Regions from separate parts of the Oceanobacillus luteolus genome, predicted to be linked through region 2. Evidence: riboswitches for the same ligand, from Rfam matches in the RefSeq annotation. Region 2 holds a riboswitch; the other holds the start of a gene.
What was found. Region 2 has a riboswitch for glycine ahead of ACFSBH_RS14175 (phosphoglycerate dehydrogenase). Riboswitches for the same ligand answer to the same signal wherever they lie in the genome.

Region 1: another riboswitch for glycine. It lies ahead of gcvT (glycine cleavage system aminomethyltransferase GcvT); the one in region 2 lies ahead of ACFSBH_RS14175 (phosphoglycerate dehydrogenase).

What each region holds. Positions count from the first base shown of each region.
Region 1 is NZ_JBHUDE010000166.1:21,704-34,281, reverse strand. Features, by position in the region: gene ACFSBH_RS20590 (SA1362 family protein) at 1-105, shown strand, start outside; gene ACFSBH_RS20585 (patatin-like phospholipase family protein) at 163-1,053, opposite strand; gene mntR (transcriptional regulator MntR) at 1,283-1,705, opposite strand; gene ACFSBH_RS20575 (vitamin B12-dependent ribonucleotide reductase) at 1,898-4,468, opposite strand; gene ACFSBH_RS20570 (rhodanese-like domain-containing protein) at 4,773-5,144, shown strand; gene gcvPB (aminomethyl-transferring glycine dehydrogenase subunit GcvPB) at 5,281-6,750, opposite strand; gene gcvPA (aminomethyl-transferring glycine dehydrogenase subunit GcvPA) at 6,743-8,092, opposite strand; gene gcvT (glycine cleavage system aminomethyltransferase GcvT) at 8,106-9,221, opposite strand; glycine riboswitch at 9,446-9,538, opposite strand; gene ACFSBH_RS20550 (DEAD/DEAH box helicase) at 9,677-11,338, shown strand; gene ACFSBH_RS20545 (YqhG family protein) at 11,325-12,110, shown strand; gene ACFSBH_RS20540 (YqzE family protein) at 12,112-12,288, opposite strand; gene comGA (competence type IV pilus ATPase ComGA) at 12,415-12,578, shown strand, end outside.
Region 2 is NZ_JBHUDE010000132.1:1,292-13,869, forward strand. Features, by position in the region: gene ACFSBH_RS14165 (M20 family metallopeptidase) at 1-1,104, shown strand, start outside; gene ACFSBH_RS14170 (protein adenylyltransferase SelO) at 1,272-2,729, shown strand; ZMP/ZTP riboswitch at 2,925-3,006, shown strand; glycine riboswitch at 3,102-3,178, shown strand; gene ACFSBH_RS14175 (phosphoglycerate dehydrogenase) at 3,291-4,490, shown strand; gene trhA (PAQR family membrane homeostasis protein TrhA) at 4,617-5,261, shown strand; gene ACFSBH_RS14185 (phosphatase PAP2 family protein) at 5,408-5,953, shown strand; gene ACFSBH_RS14190 (glycosyltransferase family 4 protein) at 6,084-7,232, shown strand; gene ACFSBH_RS14195 (dicarboxylate/amino acid:cation symporter) at 7,260-8,480, opposite strand; gene ACFSBH_RS14200 (deoxynucleoside kinase) at 8,734-9,384, shown strand; gene ACFSBH_RS14205 (deoxynucleoside kinase) at 9,381-10,079, shown strand; gene ACFSBH_RS14210 (hypothetical protein) at 10,141-10,872, shown strand; gene ACFSBH_RS14215 (RDD family protein) at 10,990-11,385, opposite strand; gene ACFSBH_RS14220 (hypothetical protein) at 11,758-12,168, shown strand; gene ACFSBH_RS14225 (hypothetical protein) at 12,185-12,578, shown strand, end outside.

The DNA of each region.
Region 1 (12,578 bases), on a different contig from region 2:
ATAAATAAAAAAGCCGCTACGGCACGTAAAGTGAAAAAACGACCTACCCATTTACGTGTCATTGAAGGCAATAAATCTAAAGAAAAAGACCGAGCAACTTTCTAAGTAACTCGGTCATTTTTATTTGGTTTTATAGACTGTTTCGGTATGTTTTTGCTATCTTCATCTCGGCCATCTTGCTAAAAAAGTATCTGCTCTTGCTTTTCCCACTGCAGCCAAATGCGACTTTTCCTCATCAGATATATTTAAATCTGTAGCTAGAATATTTTCAACAGGGATAAAAAGTATATTGTTTTCCTCCGACTTTGAGATATACCTCATGTCATGTGCTTTTTTCATTGTATGGAATAATGCATAAAACATATTGAATGCATTTGTAATTTTCTCTTCTTGGTTTCCTTCACTATCTTGTTCAGTCAATTTTATACCTAATACCGGGCGCAGCTGATGCTTTTTTTGTCCAAATAACCACAGAGGGAAATTACTTAATAAACCACCATCAACAATAATGTTCTTTGTTCCTTTTTTTCCTGGAAGCTTCTTAGGCATAAAGAAAAAAGGAAAACCTGCACTCATACGCACCGCTTTTGCAACTGGAAAATCATTCGGGTGGATTCCGTAATATGCCATTAAATCATCCGGAAAAACGACAATTCTCCCCATTGACAAGTCACTGGCGATAACTTTTAAATAACCTTCCTTAATATCTTTAAATGTTCTAATATTTTTCGCAGCTAACTTTTCCGTGAGCCATTCTTCCAACTTATCTCCCTTATAGATACCCATTTGAAAATATAATAAAGGCCATTTTAGTAATGGAAGATATTGGGTAATTAATGGTGGATCCATAAATAATTTAACATCCAATTCATAAATAAGTTTTTCGATTTCTTCATATGAGTAGCGAGCAGCTATTAATGCAGACACAATCGCACCAGCCGATGTACCGGCAGTGCGTTCGAGCTGAAGTTGGTGATTATCGATGCTCTCCAGTACTCCCATATAGGCATAGGCTTTCACCCCACCACCCGAGAAAACTGCATCAATCCGCATGACTCTCCCCCTAAATGTTTAGATAGTATTATATTTACTAGGGTGAGATGTTGTTTTAGAACTATTTTTTCATATATGAACCCTTTACATACTTAACTGAGCCGCCCACGGAAAGCGAAGGTGTTTTGGGTGTGCGGGGCATAGGCCTAAATTCACTTATCAGCAATCTATTTAAATTATTCATAAAAAAACACGCAAAAGTTAGGATGAGTCTGCTAAACTTGCGTGTTTATTTATTTTTGGATAATTGCTGTATTTCTTTTAAATCTTTCAATCGATTCTCATCTGCCTTAAAATAATTGACTAAATCACTGATGCGATCAATTGAATTCCAACTTAAATGATGTTCAATTCCTTCAACATCGTTGTAGATATTCTCTTTATCCACTCCAATGATTTCCAAGAACTCTTCAAGCAAATCATGGCGATATAACAACCTTTCACCCATTTCTTTGCCTTTCGATGTTAAAACGAATCCACGATATTTCTCATAATTGACATATTCACTTTTATCCAGTTTTTGAATCATTTTTGTAACAGAGGAAGGATGGACATCCAGTTCTTCTGCCATGTCCGATACTCTGGCATAACCTTTAGTTTCAATGAGGATGTATATTTGTTCAATATAATCCTCCATACTTGGCGTTGGCATAATAACACTCCATTTCATTGTGCATCTTTTTTTATATAGCGCAACATTTTTTCTATTACATAAAGGATATCGTAAAAATTATGTTGGAACAAGTAATTATCCTTAGAAATGAAAAAAAGACCCGTTAGAAGGAGCAACTTTACATGATTAACGTAAGATTGCTTCCTAACTAACAAGTCTTTTAATTAGCTATTATAAACCACATTTTAATTGGGCACCACAGCTTGTACATGTATTACATCCACCAATTTCTTCAACATTACCTTTACGGCAAACTGGGCAAGTATCCCCGATTTCCGATCCGATTTTAACATTAGTGGAGTCTAATTCTTGAATGGTGTCCATTAATACTACTTTCGGTTTATCGATTTCATTTTCCTCATCAAATAACTCTGTCTGCTCTCCAACTGTGTTTTCTTCAGCTTTCAGAGTCAGAACTTGGGAATCTCTACTACCATCTACATAAACCGTTCCACCTTTTGCTCCACCTTTGTATAAACGTTCATACACCTGTTCCACTTGCTCTACAGTGTATCCTTTTGGAGCATTAACAGTCTTCGAGATTGAACTATCTACCCAACGCTGAATTACACATTGTGTATCTGCATGCTCTTCCGCTGTTAGATCCATGGAAGAAACAAACCAATCTGGTAAGTTATTAGGATCAACATCAGGGTTATTTTGTAGATACTCTTCAACAATTCCTGCATTTACTTCGATGAATTTTCCTAAACGCCCACTTCTAAAGTAAGAGAAGGAGAAGTATGGTTCAAGTCCTGTGGAAACCCCAACCATTGTACCTGTGCTTCCTGTTGGAGCTACCGTCAACAGGTGAGAGTTACGTATTCCGTATTTCAAGATATCTTGACGGATATCCTCAGGCATTGTCTTCATGTAACCTGTATTAATGAAAGCTTCTCTCAATCTCATTGTCTCTTCTTCCGTCTCTCCAACTAAGAAAGGAAAACTTCCTTTTTCTTTTGCGAGTTCAATGGATGCACGATAAGCAGTAGTTGCAATTACCTCAAACACTTTGTCAACAAGTTCGTTACCTTCTTTTGAACCATATTTCGTTTCACAGTAGATTAATAGATCATGCAGCCCCATTACCCCTAAACCTACACGACGTTCGCCTAGTGCTTGTTTACGGTTTTCTTCCAAGAAGTAAGGAGTCGCATCGATTACGTTGTCCTGCATCCTCACACCTGTTCGTACGGTTTGTTTAAGCTTTTCAAAGTTAACCGTCTTATTTTCTTTATCTGCCATTTCAGCAAGGTTTACTGCTGCAAGGTTACAAACACTATATGGTGCCAATGGTTGTTCACCACATGGGTTTGTTGCAACAACTTGCTGGCCATATGCTGATGCATTTGTCATATCATTGGCATTGTCTATAAAGAAAATTCCTGGTTCTGCGGAATATGTTGCACAAACATTAATTAAATTCCAAAGTTCTTTTGCACGAATTTTACGGTAAACACGAACGCCATATCCCATTTCTTCCCACTTACGCACATCACCGACTTCATGCCATTTTTCATTATATGCCTTCATTTCTTCTGGTGAATAATTTTCCACATCCGGGAAGCGCAGTTCATACATTTCGTCATTCTCTACAGCTTCCATGAACTCTTTAGTAATACAAACAGAAATGTTTGCACCCGTTAAGAATTCAGGATTATGAACGCTGTACGTTCCGCCTTCCTTCAATTTCAATTCTGCTTCGCGCATAGCATCTTCGGTGAAGCCACCTAAACCTGGGAAATGTTTGTAGTTCACAACACTTGTGTACAGATCTATTTCTGTTTCAGTTAATGGTTTAAAATTCAACTTTTCTTTAGCTAATCGTTTAATTTGCTCGTCCTCTGTATTCTCAATCAAATATCGTAGAATACGTGGATTTTGCATTTTAGAGATGATAAATTCAATAATATCTGGATGCGAATCTACGAGCATTATCATTTGAGCTCCACGTCGTGAACCTCCTTGTTCAACAAGGTGTGTAAGCTTTGCGATATCGTCTAACCAGGAAACGGAACCAGATGATTTTCCGTTTACTCCGCGAGCTAGTGTATTTCTAGGACGGAGAGTCGAACCGTTTGTTCCTACGCCACCGCCGCGTGACATGATTTCCATCACTTGTTTGCGGTGATCAGAAATACCCTCTCTTGAATCCTTTACATAAGGCATCACATAACAGTTAAAATAAGTTACCTCTGTATTTGCCCCAGCACCGTAGAGAACCCGTCCAGCTGGTACAAAGTTTAAGCTTGCCAATTCATTATAAAACTCATCGAAGGATTTCATTTGTTTTTCTTCAGATTTTTCAACAACTGATAAACCTGTTGCATTTCGTTTTGCGATTTGCTCATAAAAGATTTCCAATGGTTTATCAATAACATCTAGGGAACGGGTGATGATACCAGTTTTTACTTCATCTTCATTGTCCAACGCTGATAAAAACTCATCTAAGACTTTGACTTTCACTTCATTTGCTTCCCAATCAATCGCTTGTACAAATCCTAATCCTCTTGCTGGGAATTTCGGATCAGATTTTACAGTCAAAACGACAAAATCCCCGACTTTTAGTGTCACTTTCTCTGTATCCTTGTAAGCATACCTATCAAGCATTACCAATCTGGAAACGCCTGAATGGGTAAGCTTCATATCTTCGGTTATCGGATGGACAGCATCAAACAACTCAATGTCCTTATTCAATGAAGCAATATCAATTCCATTTACTTTTTCTAAAACTGTCGACATTAAATCGCTCCCTTACTCATCTTTTTCTATTATTTATGTTATAATTACTAAGTACCACATCTTCAATGTTTTAAAACAACATGTTGTAGTATTAATGTATAAGTCATACTATATATTGTGTTAACACCTTTGTCAATCGTTTAATCCCGTAGTTTTTTTATGTAAAACACCAATAAGCAACATAACTCGACATTTTAAGAATAAAAACTATGGAGTTAAATAATGACAGCACAAAAACTTTCCATGTAATTAAAAGTATTTTATAATAAAACAGATTAGATATGTGAAAGACGGGGGAAATTAAATGGAAGTATTAATTATTGTTTTAGTAGTACTATTAGCTATATCAATTTTCCGTTATTATAGACAGAAAATGTATCTAAGTGTACTGACACAAGATCAATGGATCGAAGGATATCGTAAAGCGCAATTGATTGATGTCCGGGAGCCACAAGAATTTGATGCAGGACACATCCTAGGCGCCAGAAATATACCTGTTACTCAATTAAAGCAACGATTAATCGAAATTCGTAAAGATAAACCAGTATATTTATATTGCCAAAAAAGCAGCCGTTCTGCACGTGCAGCGCAAATCCTCCATAAAAATGGCTACAAAGAGCTTTATCAATTAAAAGGCGGATTTAAAAACTGGACAGGTAAAATCAAGGCAAAATAAGAACAAAATAAAGAGCTATACCGGCGAAAATAATTTCCGGTATAGCTCTTTTATCCGATTACCATTTCGATAAATTCATAATATCAACAAATATACACCTGCCCTATTCATAGGCAGGTGTATTTCATTAGAATGATTAATTATTCTCTTCACTTACGTAGCGCAAAATTGGCTTACGCGATGCTGTGGCCTCATCCAAACGTTTTACAGCTGTAGTCTGTGGAGCTTCCTGCACAATCTCCGGGTTAGTCTTCGCTTCCTCAGCAATTTGGAGCATTGCATCGATGAAACCATCCAATGTTTCTTTCGACTCCGTTTCAGTAGGCTCAACCATAATTGCCTCTTCCACAATTAATGGGAAGTAAACTGTAGGTGGATGAATTCCTAAATCCAACAGACGCTTAGCAATGTTTAATGTCTTCACTCCGTTTTTCTTCTGTTTATTACCAGATAAGACAAATTCATGCTTACAATGTTGCGTAAACGGAAGCTCGTATTCTCCTTCAAGGCTACGCATAATGTAGTTTGCGTTTAGTACCGCGTATTCACTTACCTTCTTCAGGCCTTCAGGACCCATCGTGCGGATATACATATATGCTCGCACATTTATTCCAAAGTTTCCGTAATAGCCTTTCACCATACCAATAGATTGCGGCAAATCATAATCCAGATCATATTCACCATTATTTTCACGGACTACTGGTTTTGGAAGGAATGGCGCGAGCTCCTCAGATACACCAATAGGTCCTGATCCTGGACCCCCTCCACCGTGTGGGCCAGTAAATGTCTTATGCAAGTTCAAGTGGACCGCATCAAACCCCATATCTCCAGGACGAGTATAACCCATAATTGCGTTTAAGTTTGCACCATCATAGTACATTTTTCCACCAGCATTATGAACAATCTCTGACATTTCCAAGATTTCAGTTTCGAACAGACCTAAAGTATTAGGGTTTGTTAACATAAGTGCTGCAGTATTTTCATTAACGACCTTTTTCAAATCTTCAACGTCCACTAGCCCTTTTTCATTGGACTTCACTTCAACTACTTTGAAACCTGCAACTGCAGCAGAAGCAGGATTTGTACCATGGGCAGAGTCCGGCACAATAACCTCATTACGATGGTGATCACCGTTTGCTTCGTGGAAAGCTTTAATCATCATTAAAGCAGTCCACTCTCCTTGTGATCCGGCAGCAGGCTGTAGAGTGATTTCATGCATACCTGTAATCTCTTCAAGATGGACTTGCAAATCATACATCAATTCAAGTGCACCTTGTACTGTTTTCGGATCCTGATAAGGATGGATATGACTAAATCCAGGGAGTCTTGCAATATCCTCGTTGATTACCGGATTATATTTCATCGTACAAGACCCTAGCGGATAGAATCCGGAAAGGATACCGAAGTTACGATTGGATAATCCGATATAATGGCGCATTAATTCCAGCTCACTGACTTCTGGTAATGCAGCATCCGTCTTACGTACATATTCATCTCCAAGTTCCGCTTCCAAATCAACTTCTGGAACATCAAGCGGCGGTAGATTAAATGACGTTCTACCTTCTTTATTACGTTCAAATATTAATGGAAAGTTCTCTTTAGCCATTGATATCCCTCATTTCTTTTACGAAAGCATCGATTTCTTCTTTAGAACGAATTTCTGTTGTCGCAATCAGCATGTGGTTTTCCAATTCTGGGTATACTTTGCCAAGATCAAATCCGCCAATAAATCCTTTTTCAAATAACTCATCATTTACAACAGATACCGGCTTGGAAAGTTTAACTACAAATTCATTGAAAAATGGTCCATCAAATTTAGCTGATAAATTTGCTTCTGCTAACTTTTGCTTTGTATATCTTGCCTTTTGCATATTTAATTTAGCCATTTCTTTAACACCATTCTTACCTAGAGCACTCATCGCAACTGAGCTAGCTAAAGCGTTCAACGCCTGGTTTGATGTGATGTTCGATGTTGCTTTCTCACGTCTAATATGCTGTTCTCTTGTTTGTAAAGTTAAAACGAACCCGCGTTTTCCATCTTGGTCTACCGTTTGACCAACTAAGCGACCAGGTACTTTTCGCATCAGCTTTTGAGTCGTTGCAAAATAACCACAATGTGGCCCACCAAATTGTGCTGGAATACCAAACACTTGTGTATCACCTACAACAATATCTGCGCCAAATTCACCAGGAGGAGTCAAATACCCAAGTGATAATGGGTTACTGGAAACGACAAACATCGTTTTCTTTTGTTGTTTAATCAGTTCATTAATCTTTGCCAATGGCTCGATTTGACCGAAAAAGTTAGGATATTGAACAAGAACTGCAGCAGTATTTTCATCCAGTTCCTTTTCCAATTGTTCTAAGTCAGTCACACCATCTTTATAATCGATCTCAACGATTTCTAATTTCTGTCCATTCGCAGCGGTTTCAACAAGCTGACGATATTCCGGATGCAAGGCAGCTGAAACAAGGACTTTTTTGCGTTTTGTCTGGCCAACACTCAAATTGACTGCTTCGACTACAGCCGTTCCTCCATCATATAAGGAAGAGTTGACGACAGGCATTGCCGTTAATTCCGATATCATCGTCTGGAATTCAAACATAGCCTGTAATTCGCCTTGTGTGATTTCCGGTTGATATGGTGTGTAAGCTGTATAGAATTCTTGTCTTGAAATGACGTGGTCAACAACGGATGGAATGAAATGATCATATACACCCGCCCCTAAAAATGATCGATACTCTGTTAAGTTCGCATTTTTACTTGCCATTTCTGTAAGTTCTTTTTTCAACTCATATTCACTTGTTGGTTTTTTAAGATTTAATTCCCTGTCCAGTCTTACTTCTTGTGGGATATCGGAAAATAACTCTTCAGTGGATGATACACCGATTTTATCCAACATTTCCTTTTTGTCGGTTTCAGTCATTGGTAAATAACGAAATTCCATTACTATGTCCTCCCTATTTATCTCGTTTATAAAATGGTGTTGCTACCACTTTTGCTTTTAACTGGCGCTTTCTTACTTGCACTAAAACTTCTGTTCCGATTTCGGTATAGTCGATATCAAGGAGAGCACGACCGATATTTTTCTTTAAAGTCGGTGATTGTGTACCTGTCGTAACATGTCCAATTACCTTTTCATCAGATACTACGTCATAGCCTGTACGTGGAATTCCTTTATCAATCATCTCAATACCTACTAATTTTCTCGTTACACCATTCTCAATCTGTTGTTTAAGTACATCTTTCCCAATAAAGTCGGCTTCCTTATCCACTTTTACTGCAAATTTAAGACCTGCTTCAACTGGTGTAATTGTTTCGGAAAGCTCCTGACCATATAATGGCAAATTGGCTTCAAATCGCAAGGTGTCCCGTGCACCAAGCCCCGCTGGAACAATTCCGTCTTCCTTACCACTTTCTAAAATGAGGTTCCAAAGTTCAGCGACACTTGCTGGTGCTATATAAATTTCAAATCCATCTTCACCGGTGTATCCAGAACGTGAAACTAAAGCTTTATCAGCAATTCCTTCAAAAGCCACATCCGATTCAAATCGGAACGGCTTAATATCTGAGAGATCCGTTTCTGTGAGTTTTTGCAGAATTGATTCCGCTAAAGGACCTTGAATGGCGAGTTGTGCATAGTTATCAGAGTCATTAACGATTTCCAGTTCACTTTCCGTATAACTATTATGTTTTGTGAGCCACTCGTAGTCTTTATCAGTATTCGCCGCATTGACGACAAGAAGGTAATTATTTTCCTCCAACATATAAACGATCAGATCATCAACTACTCCACCATTTTCATTACATAAAAATGTATAATGTGCTTTTTTCGGTGATAGTTTACTAATATCATTAGTAGTCATCTTTTGAAGGTATTCAACAGATTTTTCCCCTCTGACAACAATTTCGCCCATATGAGATACGTCAAATAGACTCGCTTTTGTTCTTGTCGCTTCATGCTCTTCTTTAATCCCAGAAAATTGAACCGGTAAATCCCAGCCTCCGAAATCAATCGTCTTAGCCCCATATTTCTCATACTCCGGATAAACTGGTGTCTTTTTTAAAGTAGTCACCTAATGTCCACTCCCCTCAAATAATTAATAAACTTATTATGCATTAATAATGAAACCTGAATAATTATAGTATATTCAGATTTTTTAACAAAAAAATAGAGATTTCCTTATTAAAGAAATCTCTGTCCTTGTACCAGAAAGTTGCATATTTACATAGAAAATCTTCTAAGTAAATACTTGCTTCTTGGGTGGTTTACAGGATATGTAAACGCTCTCCAGAGTTGTGTCCAATAAGAGTCTTTTTGCCTGAGAGATTCGTCTTCAACTTGCTCCTTCGGCGTTACATCAAATGATGTAATCTCTCCCCTTATCTTCATCCACGGCATATATTTTCAGTTAATGGTAAAACTACATCTATAATAAGAAAATTTCTATTCTTGCATTGAATAATACCATATTTTTTAGGAAAGGTATAGTGAAATCCAAATTTTAATTAGCTAAAAAGGGTGTATCATATGGATTTTATTAAATTACAAACAGATCAGACATTTATTAAAGAGTTAGAGAAGAGAGTGGAAAGTGATGGTCCGTTCACTTCTCATCAACTTTTTTCACTTGCACACCAGGCAGATCAGGCTAAAATAATCCCCTCCTTTACTGGATTAAGAAGTCTGGACTTTCTTCCACATATGTCTTTTCTTGATCATCAATTGGTGACGGCCAAGGAAACAATAGAAAAGATGAATGGTAGAGCGATTCTTGCAGATGAAGTAGGACTTGGAAAGACAATAGAAGCGGGATTGATACTTAAAGAATATATGTTGCGTGGACTCGTAAAAAATGCGCTGATATTAGTGCCAGCTTCACTCGTTAATCAATGGGTCAATGAATTAAATCAAAAATTTTATATCCCTGCGGTTTCCCATAGAAAAAATTATAATTGGGATGGAAATTATATACTCGTCTCCTCCCTTGATACTGCTAAACGTTCACCACATCGGGAAGCAATTCTAGCAAATGAATATGATTTTGTTTTGATTGATGAAGCACATAAGCTGAAAAACCATAAAACGAAAAACTATCAATTTGTAAGACAAATTAAGAAAAAATATTGTTTACTATTAACTGCAACACCGATACAAAATGATTTAATGGAGATATTTAATTTAATTGCGATACTTCGTCCAGGTCACCTTGGTGATATGACAACTTTCAAACAAAAATATACTGGAAATAAAGGTAAAGTGGAAGCAGATACTTATTTGAAACAATTGATAGAAAGGGTGATGATTCGAAACACGCGAGAAAATACAGATTTAAAACCCTCGAATCGCCATATCAATACAATTTGGGTTGACTTTTCAAAGGATGAAGCCAGTGTATACGATCGATTAAATAACTTGAAAAAAGTAAATGATATGTTTACAAAAATGACATTATTACGAGAGATGTGCTCTTCAAGAGAAGCGTGTTATTTATCATTAAACAAGTTGCTTGAATCTCATGGGGAAGATGAAGATATCCAATCCATTATACAAGATATCGGTCAATTGCCTGCCCATTCAAAAGCAGATAAAGCCGTTGAATTGATCCAGTCCATTGGTGATGAGAAAGTTATCATTTTTACAGAATATAGAGCGACTCAGCTTTATTTACAATGGTATTTGCAACAACACGGTATCAGCTCCGTGCCTTTTCAGGGAGGGTTTAAACGAGGAAAAAAAGATTGGATGATTCAGTTATTCAGGGATCGTGCACAAGTATTAATAGCTACTGAAGCAGGTGCTGAGGGAATCAACTTACAGTTTTGTCATCACTTGATTAATTATGACCTACCATGGAATCCAATGAAGATAGAACAAAGGATTGGCCGAATCCATCGATTTGGACAAGAAAACGATGTCAAAATTTATAATATAGCAATTAAAAATACAATCGAAGAACATATACTGACCATTCTTTATGAAAAAATACAACTATTTGAGAATGTTATAGGTGAACTGGATGCAATTTTATCTGAATTAAATATAAATAACTTTGATAAAGAAATTGAATCGATTTATGCAGAATCTGATTCCTTAGGAGAAGCTAAGATCAAGTTGGAAAACTTAGCATCCATCGTTCATCAAATGGCTAATGAAAATAAGGCGGCAGGTGAATATTATGACAATCGCTAATTTAGAAAGTTTTATCGTCGAATTTTTTAATGCTTATGGGTGTAATGTCCAAAATCAAGAATCTGGCGTTATCCAAGTGGAGCTTACTGAGGAATTGGATAAAGCATTGATGAATCGCCCGTTCTACTGGCATTATATGAAGAGTCTCAATCAGCAAGGGGTCCCCATGTCGCTGACGTTGATTACAGACCCTGATAAAAGGGACATGAAGGGAGAATGGATTGATATCGGCAGTCCGCGCCTCCAACAAATATTTAACCATGTCACATCTCAAGAAAAATATGTGTTACTGTTTCAAGAGGTGGAAGCAGAGATAAATACACCCCTCTACCCTTGGCTGCTGGCCAACTTTAAAATCAGCTATAGCGGACGACAAAAAAAGGAAGAATTAATCTCCCTTGGTATTCACCTATTAAATGGAAAAATGATTGTTAACATGATGGATGAATTGGAGAAACTTACCCTCAAACAGCAAATTTCCGATTTATGTTATACAATCACCCCTATTATTACTTTATCAAGCGGATATAAACGCCTTGAGAAAATCATATTGAATTATATCGACAACCAACCAAAAGAATGGGCAAATGAAGCAATGGAGACATTAAATGAAGAAATCGCCCTTCTACAGCACTTTTACCAGGACGATTTGGACGATAAGATTCTAAAAAAAGAAGTTGAGGAATTGAATAACCGCTATACTCCAGAAATTAATATCGAAGTGATCAGCGGTGGTATAGTTTATTTATTGGACAACTTTCCTAAATCTTAACTTATTTTCCTCTGATGAATAATTTGAAGGAGAATGGAAGCACCCCAAACCAACGGTTCAGAATAGCAGAATCCGATTGTTTCCCCGCTTCCTTTCTCACTTTCCTTTCTTCTTTTGAACTGTTTAAATATCTCACTATTTCCTCTGTCATAAACTTCAAGTAGTTATTTGTAGACATGATAAAACCTCCCTGATTTTTTTAATAGCTTACACCTCAAAAAAAATTTTATACAAAAAATAAAAATAAAGCAGGAATTTTGCAAACGTTGTCGAATTACATATAGCAAAAGGAGGTGACTCAGGCTTGAACCCGGCTTTACCTTTAGTTGAAGAGCTGCTCCATAACGCTATCACTACCAAAGCAACCGATCTTCACTTCTTCCCCGCTCGTAAGGAAACGAACGTATTTTTTCGCATTCATGGCAAACGCGTATACCACCGCTCCATCCAGACTAGTCAATATGAGCT
Region 2 (12,578 bases):
TCCGAGCACGAAAGCAATCAAAATAAGCTGGTTACTGTTATTGGTGAGACTCGATTGAATAGAATACCAGGACCAAGATTGTTGTTATGTGGTCATACGGATGTCGTTCCTGCAGGAGATCCCCTAGAATGGACTTTTGATCCTTATTCTGGTGAAGTTAGAGATGGAATGCTTCTCGGAAGGGGCGCTTCAGATATGAAAGGTGGGATGGCAGCATTAGTTTTTGTAGCCGGACTCCTTCAAGAGTTCGCTTTTTCTTTAAACTTAAAAGGAAGTTTAGCTCTTATTGCTTCACCAGATGAAGAAGATGGCGGTATAGAAGTGGCATCTCTTTTGGAAGAAGGGATGATTACAGGGGATGCATGCCTCATTGGTGAACCGACGCACACGCATCATCCCAACATCGGAGAAAAGGCGATGGCATGGATGCAAATAACAATACCTGGTGAAGCAGACCATGGAAGTCGTCATCCGGTCAGTGGTGTTTCAGCTGTCAAGAAAGGTGCGACTGTAGTCCAAGGATTAGCAAGGTTATGGGATTATACAGCGACGCCACCACGTGAACTTCAGCAACTTTTATACCATACCGAGTGGTTTTTAGCAAACCGTCAAGGCAACCCTATGTTAGCGCATTTGTTATACCGACCTTCTTTTAATACCGGTATTATGCGTGGTGGTACAAAGGTTAATGTCGTTGCGGACAGCTGCACCATCGAAGTGGATATCCGAGTTCCATTTGGGATGAGACCTGAATTTGTCTATGATTTTGTGAGAAATCTAGTTCACGCTGTGTCCCCTGATGCTGTGATAGAGCCAATGGTACGACATAACAATCCGAATTGGACTTCAGAGAATAGCAAAATTGTGCAGGCTGTGGAGGAAGGAATCCGTACGGTCCTAGGAAAGGGCGAACCTGTCTTCAGTGTCCTTCTAATTGGTTCAAGCGATGCTAGTCACTTTCGGAATCATGGAATCGATACGATACTATACGGTCCTGGAATCCAAGACACAATCCATGGGTACGATGAACAAGTTTCGGTGGAGAATCTTGTACAATGTGCTGAGGTGTTTGCAGAGGCTGCCATAAGGTATTTAACGGAGTAAGTGGTAATGGATTTGGTAAATTTCCACGACAGCTAGTTTCTTTCTTCAATTCTAACTCATCTATCTATTTTACAAGTTCGCTTATACAGTCAAATACCTTGAATAACTATGGTCCTAAGAAGTACACTAATCCGTATAACATATCATCTATACCATAAGGAGTCTTTATGAAAAATAATCAAGGCTGGAACCTAAAAAATACGTACACCGATCTCCCGGAGATTTTCTATGAGCAAGTCACACCGAACCCTGTCAGACAACCAAAACTAGTCATATACAATGATGAATTAGGAGCATCAGTTGGCTTGAACAATGAGGAAATGAAGGGTGCAGAAGCTGTTGAAATATTCGCCGGCAACCGTGTTCCGACAAACTCCATTCCTATTGCTCAAAGCTACGCTGGACATCAATTCGGACATTTCACGATGTTAGGTGATGGAAGAGCCATGTTAATTGGTGAACACATTACTCCAGATAACGAACGATATGATATCCAACTTAAAGGTGCAGGTAAAACCCCTTATTCACGTGGTGGTGATGGCAGGGCTGCACTCGGTCCGATGTTAAGGGAATATATCATCAGTGAAGCAATGCATAGATTGAATATACCGACGACGAGAAGTCTCGCGGTAGTCACTACTGGAGAGATGATCCAACGTGAAATCGAATTGGAAGGAGCAATTTTAACAAGGGTTGCATCAAGTCATATACGCGTTGGAACTTTTCAATTTGCTGCGAAATATGGAGAGATAGAAGAGCTTGTGAAACTTGCTGATTACACGATAGAACGCCATGACCCTGATGTAATGGAGTCACCTAATCCTTATCTTGCATTTTTGCAGGAAGTCATTAGACGCCAAGCGCAATTGATCGCCAAATGGCAGCTTGTTGGTTTTATCCATGGCGTCATGAATACGGATAATATGACAATTAGCGGAGAAACCATCGATTACGGTCCCTGTGCTTTCATGGATCATTACGATCCAAAAACGGTATTCAGTTCGATTGATTACAATGGTCGTTATGCCTATCAAAATCAGCCAGGTATTGCCTCTTGGAACCTGGCCCGCTTTGCCGAATCACTTCTGCCGTTACTTGGTCGTGGTAAGGAAGAAGCGGTGAATAACGCACAAGGGGCTATTTCAGAATTTAGTAAGCTGTATCGTCACCATTATTATGCTGGTATGCGGGCTAAACTTGGAATCATGGACGAAGAAGCCGAAGATGAGAAATTAATTCAAGATTTGTTGTCCATGATGCAGCATTATCAAGTTGATTATACGAATACTTTCCTTGCGTTAACGTATGAAGATGAATCGAACTTCCCTATGGGAGCAATGGAAGATTTTAAGAAATGGAAGACAAAATGGCAGGAACGACTTAGCAGGCAAAAGCAAAGTAAAGAAGAAAGCCATGAACTCATGCGAAAGAGCAATCCAGCGCTCATCCCAAGAAACCGCTGGGTAGAGGAAGCGATCGCAGCTGTAGTTCAAAACGACGACAAGACGGTGATGGAAAGCCTGTTAGCCATGTTGAAAAATCCTTATGCCCATTCTGATGAACAGAAAGAATTTGCCCAGAGAAATTATGAAATAGACGAATATCAGACATTTTGTGGTACGTGAAATGTGCGAACTGAAAAGAGAAACAAGCAAATGAATTGCTCGTTTCTCTTTTTTATGTGTGAAATGGAAAGGGTATATTAAAGGTAGTGGATAGAGGGAGTATAATAATAACTCCATCTGACTGAAAAATTTAAAATATCGGCTCTTTACCTATTGAAATATATTTTAAATTCTGTTAAGATAGCTTCAAATTGAAACGTTACGTGTAACTGGCGAAAATGCGGAGTACCGCAAGGGAGCACGTAATGAGTATGTGTCGATCGCCTGGGCAGGTAAGGGAACTTTCATAACTCCTTGCCTTTTTATATTTAAGGGGGCGGTCAGAAAAGAGAATATTTTCAAGCGACGAATGTTGTGGGTGACACTATGACAGGAGCAGCTTCTGGAGAGAATGCAAATTGCATCGCCGAAGGGTTCAAAATCTCAGGCAAAAGGACAGAAGAAAACAAGAGGTTTTTTTGTTGTTTTCGTTCCTTCTGAGATTGGAATTATTCCAGTCTTTTTTTATTTCTTAGGAGACGAGAAAGAAAAGTAAAGCCAAAAAGGAGAAAGATTAGAGAGATGACAACAATAACTTTAGACAAAATTAAAACGATCAAAACATTAAACAATATTGCTAAGTCTGGAATGGCAGTTTTAAAGGATGAAAACTATAAAGTTGATAATGAAGCAAAGAATCCTGATGGAATCGTTGTGCGCAGTTATCACATGCATGATATGGAGTTCAATGACAATTTGAAGGCTATTGCGCGTGCTGGAGCTGGTGTAAACAACATCCCCATCCGAGCTTGTGCGGAAAAGGGAATTGTAGTTTTCAATACGCCTGGAGCAAATGCCAACGCGGTCAAAGAAATGGTGCTTACGGCAATAATGGCTTCTTCCCGTAATTTATTTCAGGGGATTGAGTGGGTAAATTCGCTGAAAGGAAAGGGAGAAGATGTACCCAAGCTCATTGAAGAGGGGAAAAAGCAATTTGTCGGTCGAGAAGTGAAAGGAAAAAAACTTGGTGTGATTGGGCTGGGGGCAATTGGTGCTCTCGTTGCGAATGATGCGTTGAACTTGGATATGGATGTTATTGGTTACGATCCATATATATCTGTTGATACTGCATGGAGACTTTCACGAAATATCGAACGTGCGATGTCCATGGAGGAAGTATTTGAAAAAGCGGATTATATAACGATTCATGTCCCACTGACGGAAGAAACGAAAGGTAAACTGAATGCGGAGGCTTTCCAACGCATGAAACCTGGCGTCCATTTATTTAACTTTTCACGTGGTGGCTTAGTGAATGAGGATGACCTGGAAGTTGCATTAAAAGAAGGTCAGATTGGTAAATATATCACTGACTTCCCGAATGATCGTATTTTGCATATGGAAAATGCAATTGCTTTACCGCATCTCGGGGCATCTACAAAAGAATCTGAAGAAAATTGTGCAAGGATGGCTACCCATCAATTAAAAGATTTTCTGGAAACAGGTAATATCCGGAATGCTGTTAATTTCCCGAATGCGATTCTTCCTTATACAGGAAAACGCAGAATCACCGTATTCCACCGGAACGTACCGAATATGGTAGGGCAAATCAGTTCCATCATTTCTACGCGTGAATTGAACATAGCTGCGATGATCAATAAAAGTCGGGGTGATTTTGCCTATACGATGATTGATATCGATGAAAAAGTGAATGGTGATGTTTTACCGGGAATTCAAGCGGAAATCAATGCTATTGAAAATGTGATACGTATACGGATTATTTAACATTTAGGGGATAGAGGTGATTCTATCCCCTTTTTTGATAAAATAGCCGACTTCTGGTTAATCTAAGAACAATAAAGGTATACATCTGGTATACTAGACAAAATAAGTAATTAAGGAATGATGTTTTTGGCAACAACACATGTTTTTACGAAAGGTGAAGAGGTTGCAAATGCAATCACACATGGAATTGGGGCACTCTTCAGTATCGCGGGATTAGTTGTATTGATTCTTACTGCAGCTACAGAAGGAACTGCATTACATGTTGTGAGTTTCACCATATTTGGTTCGACGATGCTCATCTTGTATTTTTCTTCTACGATGGCCCACGCTTTACCACCGGGGAAAACCAAGGATCTTTTTGAGATTTTTGATCATGCTTCCATTTATTTGTTCATCGCAGGGACCTATACTCCAATTATTTTTCATGTTATTCAAGGTACATTGGGTTGGACGATGTTTGGCATCGTATGGGGAATTGCGTTGGGAGGCATTATATTTAAAGCTTTCTTTACAAAGAGATTCCTCATCACTTCTACATTATTATATGTATTAATGGGATGGATTGTCGTCCTTGGTTGGAATCAGATTGTCGCGAATCTTCATCCGACGGGCCTGATGTTACTCGTTGTTGGAGGGATGTTTTATACGTTCGGTTGTATTTTCTATGTATGGCGTGGCTTCCCGTATCATCACCTTGTATGGCATCTATTCGTGATATTTGGTACCGTTTGTCATTACTTCTGTGTGTTGTTGTTTTTATTACCAAGTTAATAAAATATATGAATATATTTTCGAAATCAGCAGATGAAACCTGCTGATTTTTTTATTGTCTGGAATTTTACAATAGCTTTAAAGTAAATTAGCAATGGATTAGTATTCATCCCTTAAGATGGAGGTAGAAGAAGGAGGGATGAAGGATGAAAATATGGGATAACCTGTATGAAGTGGATAGTCAGCTTTTCCGGTCGATTAATAAATATTTTGATCATCCTTTGTTACAGCGATATTTTCGTATCATTACTCATTTAGGTGGGGCAACGTTCACTATCGCTGGGGTTGTTTTACTCATGCTTTTTACCCGTCAAGAAGTTCAGATGACTGCGATTGCTGCGGCTATTTCTTTAGCAGTCAGCCATTTGCCTGTTGCAATCATGAAAAAGATTTACCCAAGAAGACGTCCTTATTTTGTTTTGGAAAATACGAATGTATTGGATAATCCATTAAAGGACCACTCCTTTCCTTCTGGTCATACGACCGCGATTTTTTCTGTCACCGTGCCATTTATTTTATTATCCCCGTTACTGTTCTCCGCACTATTGTTCATTGGAGTTTCAGTTGGCTTATCACGAATTTTCTTAGGACTACATTATCCTTCAGATGTGTTGGTAGGAATGATGCTTGGCAGTACAACCGGTCTGTGTTCATTTTTAGCGATACAGCAATTTGTTCCGCATGTTTTGTAAATGGTGCATGATCTTTTGAACTTTTAAAGATGTAGGGAAGCACAGCGCTGTAATCCGGTTGGAAAACGCATAATGAATAAAGTATTACGGTATGGAAGTTATCAAAAATGATAATCATGTGGGGGTTATTATGAGAATAGCTATTTTTACAGATACTTTTGTTCCAGATGTGAATGGGGTGGCAAGGACGCTTGATCGATATACGAAATTCTTAAAGAAAAATAATATTGATTATCGTGTATTTGCACCAAAAGCGACGAAAGAGAGTCAATTTTCTTCACAAGTTTTATCCTTTCAAAGTATGCCATTTTTATTGTATCCTGAATGCCGGATAGCTTTTCCTAACATGTTACAGATCAAAGAGGAAATAATGGAATTTAAGCCGGATATTATCCATGTGGCGACACCTTTTAATTTAGGCTTATGTGGACTGCATTTTGCTAAAAAGTATCATATCCCTCTAGTTGGTTCCTATCATACAGATTTTGATAAATATCTTGAACACTATCACTTACAATTTTTGACGGATGTGCTATGGAAATATTTGAAATGGTTTCATCGTCCACTGGAAAAGATTTTTGTACCTTCCATTGATACGAAAGTACGTCTGGAGGAACATGATTTTAAAAATATAGCTATTTGGCCAAGAGGAATTGACGGAGATATTTTCCATCGTGATTATCATACAGAATTGGTTCGAACAACATACGGTATAGAAGAAAAGTATATATTGCTCTATGTAGGACGGATTGCGTCAGAAAAAGATATTATGCTTTTACCGTCTATTGCTGAGCACTTACCAGAAGGGATAAAAGAAAAGGTCCACTGGCTTGTTGTAGGTGATGGCCCACTGAAAGAGGGTCTGAAGACAGCGGCACCAGATAATATGACATTGACTGGATTTATTGAAGGTAAAGAACTTGCGAGAGTCTATGCTGCAGCAAATCTCTTTGTATTCCCATCCGCATCAGAGACATTCGGAAATGTTGTTTTAGAATCACTCGCTTGTGGTACACCAGTGATTGGTGCGGATGCAGGTGGTGTAAGGAACATCATCGAACGGGGAAAGACGGGTCTTTTATGTGAAGAGAAAAATGCTATGCAGTTTGCGCAAGCAGTTGTTTCGTTGCTTTCCAATGATGAACTACGAGTTCGAATGGGGGAACAGGGATTTCGATACGCCCAAGCTCAATCCTGGGAGACCATCTTTCATCGATTACTAGACAACTATGAAGATGTTCTTTCAATAGATACATGGAAATTAGATATTCTTGCATAGAAAAAGAGGACGATTTCGTCCTCTTTTTTAATTGGCTGTGTGGGTATTTCGTTTTTCCCTTTCGGACAAGATATATGCACAAGTCGCATCTCCGGTAATGTTGACGGATGTTCTGACCATGTCCAGTAATCGGTCCACACCGATAATCAATGCAATTCCTTCTACCGGGAGATTGACTTGATTTAACACCATCGCAAGCATGACCAATCCTACACTAGGAACTCCAGCAGTTCCGATACTTGCAAGCGTAGCGGTCAGGATAACAAGTAAATAATCGGTGAGTGACAATGGAATGGCGTACACCTGAGAAATGAATACGACTGCGACTGCTTGCATAATCGCAGTACCATCCATATTGATGGTTGCTCCTAAAGGTTGCACGAAGCTTGAGATTTCTTTTTTTACGCCAAGTTTTTCTTGAGCGGTTTTCATTGAAATCGGTAATGTCGCATTGGAACTGGATGTACTGAAACCAACTGACATTGCAGGGAAGAACCCTTTAAAAAATGTTACCGGATTTGCTTTGCCAAGAAACAAAATCGCTGAGCCATATACGAACGTACCATGGATAAGGAGACTGAGAAGGACGGCAATCATATACATTGCCATAGAGCTTAAAGCATCAATTCCAGCTCCTCCAATTGCAGAAGCGATCAGCGCGAACGCTCCATATGGTGCCACATACATGATTTTGGTAATTAACCAATTTAATATTTCGTTAGCCTGTTCAAACAATTGATGGATACCAATTGTCTTTTCTTTTAAAATGGCAAGTGCAATCCCAATAAATACAGCAAATGCAATAATTTGCAACATGTCTCCCGATGCCATCGCACTTATTGGGTTTTCAGGGATAATATTAGTTATCGTATCCATGATTGGGGGTGCTTCTTCCCCTTCAAATGTTGCATCTGTTTCAAATACGCCTTCTTTTCCAGGCTCTAGTATATTTCCTATTCCTAAACCAATTGCAATGGCGATCGCTGATGTAACTAGGAAAAACCCCAGTGCACCAATACCTATCTTACCTAATTCAGCCGGGTTACCAAGGCCTGCTGTTCCAAGTACGATGGATACAAATACAATTGGTACTACGAGCATCATAATCAGATTTAAGAAAATTTGCCCTACTGGGCTTAATAAGTACGTATCAATGTTATTAAAAATATTACTAGGCACAAATGTCAAACATATACCTGCAACAACACCTGCTATTAGTGCGATTACAATTTGTTTCGTTAAACTCATCTTTACTCCCCATCTTTCTTTAAATAATATGGATTCGTTCCGGCGTAGAAATGCTAGTATGGACAAGGAAGGTTGGTTGGTCGCTGGCTGAATTGGAATGTAATAGAATATACCCCTAACTTCTAACATCCTAACCTACTAAATCTAGCTCATCATAAAATGTAAAATTGAAATATGGAGTACATTTCCTCTCTAGTAGAATAAAAAATATTATGTTAGAATATGAAAGGTCTGATTTGAGGAGGGAGTTACAATGGCGAAAATACCATTCATTGCAGTTGAAGGTCCAATTGGCATTGGAAAAACATCGCTGGCACAAAGGATATCCACTCATTTTGATTTTCATTTATTAAAAGAAATTGTCGATGAAAACCCTTTTCTCGGTAAATTTTATGAAGATGTAAGCGAATGGAGCTTTCAAACGGAAATGTTTTTTTTATGTAATCGTTATAAACAATTGGAAGATATACAGAAGAACTATTTAATGAAGCAACATCCTGTTGTTGCTGATTATCATATAGCTAAAAATATGATCTTTGCAAGACGTACACTAAGTGGCAACCAGTTGGAAAAATATGAGCAGATTTATGAAATTCTTACAAAGGACATGCCTTTGCCGAATTTAATCATATACATAACAGGAAGTCTAGAAACCATTTTGGAACGAATTAAAAAGCGTGATAGAAAAATTGAAAGAAATATTGATCCTGCATACTTAAATCAGCTTTCTAGTGATTACGATCATTTTATGGAGAGATTTGAACAGGAACATCCCGAAATCCCCGTTCTACGAATAAACGGTGATGAGCAGGATTTCGTCCGTTATCCGGAAAAATTGAATTCTATTATCGCAGCCGTGGAAGAAAAGTTAGAAGAGCTTATGGTAAAAGGAGCAGAACAATGAATGCAAGAGAGAAATACGGAATCCCAAATGATGCAGTAATTACGATTGCCGGTACCGTTGGTGTAGGCAAATCCACGATGACAAAAACGCTAGCAAACGCATTGAATTTCAAGACATCTTTTGAAAAGGTAGATAATAACCCATATTTGGAAAGTTTTTATGAAGATTTTCAGCGTTGGAGCTTCCACTTGCAAGTGTATTTTCTTGCGGAACGGTTCAAAGAACAAAAGAAAATCTTTGAGTATGGCGGCGGATTTGTCCAAGATCGGTCGATATATGAAGACACGGGGATTTTTGCCAAGATGCATTATGAGAAAGGGACGATGACCCCGACCGATTATGAAACGTATAAAAACTTATTTGATGCGATGGTCATGACTCCATATTTTCCTCATCCAGATTTGCTTATCTACATTGAAGGTTCATTGGATGAAGTCCTTAAACGGATTCATGAACGTGGAAGAGAAATGGAAAAGAGCACACCAATAAGTTATTGGGAAGAAATGCATGACCGTTATAGTAAATGGATTGACAGCTTTAATGCTTGCCCGGTATTACGGATTAATATTGCGGATTATGATTTGTTCAATGACGAAGAATCGGTTGACTTAATTCTTGAAAAAGTGAGCCGTGTGATTGGTGGCCGCAGCGTGAAGCAGTCTGTTTCTACATTCGCAGATAACCGAATCGAATAGAAAGTCCCTATCTTGTGATTACTGCATAAAATAATGGGAGTAATGCACAAGGGGTGAAACGATGGGGCTCTATATCAATGAAAATAAACTGAATATTTATCGAAATGGTGCGGAACTGGAAGGAAATAACCAGGATGTTTTTATATATAACCATGCATCCGAAATGGTGAAAGAACAAGCCCGTTTTAATCATGCCATTCAATCCCATATACAAAGTATAAAAACGTTGATTGACAACCAACATGTAGAAGAAGAAAGAAAATGGCTGAATGTGGAAGGTCAATTAAAAACCTTGGAACAATTCAATAAAAAGCAAGTTGTGATGGAACAGGAACTGTTGGATCAGCTGACCAAGTTGGAAATGGAACAATCTGCAACCCGTAACCAATTGAAGAAAGGCCGATTAAAAGAAACCGAACTCCAAGAAAAATGGAGTAGGATGTCTTCGAACCATCAGCAACTGCTTCAAAAGTTGGAGAACATTTCAAAGGAAAATGAACAGTTGTCAAACAGTGTGAATAAACAATTGGAAATGCAGGAGAGCATAATGAATCAGTTGGACTCTCAGGAAGAGGCAAATAAAAAGTTTGAAAAACGATTGGATAGTCAGGAAGCACTAACGGCAAAAGTAATGAGACAGCTCGATTACTTCCGCAGTATTCTCTTTGAAAGAAAAAACTATTTGTCGGATAAAATTGAAGAAGCTTCGAATTACTCATCCCAATTTTTGAAAAACGATGAATTACCTTCTGTAGAATTCTTTCTTCGCGAAAAACAGAAACAAGGAAAGTAAGCTATAACGTTTTAAATCTTTGTTTCTATCCTTTCATGGTTCATGTGATGGAAAATGAAAACACAGCTCCCTAAGTGTAACGGAGCTGTGTTTTATTGTCTTTAAACTTCAAAACTATTACTTCGACACTTCTCTAACAATGGTGCCTGTCCTCTTGTCGTGGGGAAAGACGGCTCCATCTTGCTCTGCAAAGTTTTTTCGATCACGGATATACTCTATTGTACTCGTCGTATCGCGATGTACCATACGTTTTACGATTTGTTTACCGGTTAATTCACCGTCATCTTCATTGGCCAGCTCCAGCCCCATCAACTTATAGCCGACCGTGCTGCCAGTAGTTTTCAATTGCACATACTCAAGTGTGTACTGTGTCGCAAATGGCAATACAACTGCATGGAAAGCCTCATTCTTAATTTTTTTCCGTAAGATACATTCTGCTCCATAAGATACGACACCACTCAGAAAAGAATCGATAAGTATTGCTTTCAAACGTTTTTTTGTAATATGCTCCAATATTTTCCCCTCCTGTTTATACTAATTAATAGTTTATACGAAAAATGATAGGATTTGTTTCAAATTTACAGATAAAAAGTTTCAAAATGGCCGGGTATATAGTTTGGTATTTGAGACAATATCATACTTTAGGAATAGAGAGAGGAAAATGCTTTTTTCCTCATAGAAGAAATTTCTATTCTATTTTTTCGCTTTGGGAGTATATAACCATGTATTAGTACCGTGCGCGAAGGTTACTCCCAGATAAAATGAAAGGAGGCTATCTTTACTACTAGAACAAAAATAGTTTAATTTTCCGATTTTTAATATTATTCAATCTGTTACTATAAAACTTAACAGTAATTTACTAGAAAAGGGAAAGGAAGAGGTGATGTGGGAAAAACGTTGCGGTTAGGAAGTCTTTTTCTATTGTTGCTCTTACATTTTAATCTATCATCTGCCGAAGCAACCGAAAATACCTCTTTGAATCTACATAAGCAGTCAACTCAAGAAATAATCAACTTGATCCCCACTCTTTTTCACCAAGAAGCCGATAATGCAAAAGAGAAAATGAAGGCACGGAAAGAGGAGTCCGAGTTAGTAATTAAACTGGAAGTTGATACCGTGATCAATGATTTGCAGGACTATCGGATTCAAATTGAAAAAGAGTTGGAAGAATCGAAGAAGGAACGAAGTTTACTAAAAAGATTAAACCATTATGAAAAAGAGAAAGAAGAAAGCATTAGAAAAGAAATCAATACAGAGATAACAGAATATCTGGAAGATTTACTACTTAAACAATGAAAAGGGGAGTTAACTAGTGAAAAAATTTATGCATTCTTTCAAAGGGAAGATTACCATATTTGGATTAGCTATTGTCATGGTTTGGGGGGCGGGGATGGCTTTTGCATCCACGAGTGCAGGGGAGCAGCTGCGTGCATGGTATAACGGGATGTTTGGTCAATCGGTAGCCGATATTGAAGCAGATACAGAAGCGTACGTTGAAAGTAAGTTGCCTGGGCTTGAGGCTGAATATGCTGCTTTAAAAGAGCAAGCCGGTGTGGATATTGATTTAAGCAGGGAATTGGCGACAGGAACAACATTGGAAGAACTTATTCAAGCGAAATTGGAGCATATCGGAGAGATTGATGGGGAGAAGCAGGCGATTTTAGCTGAGGTTGGATTGCAGTTCTACAATGTATTTCTTGATGGGT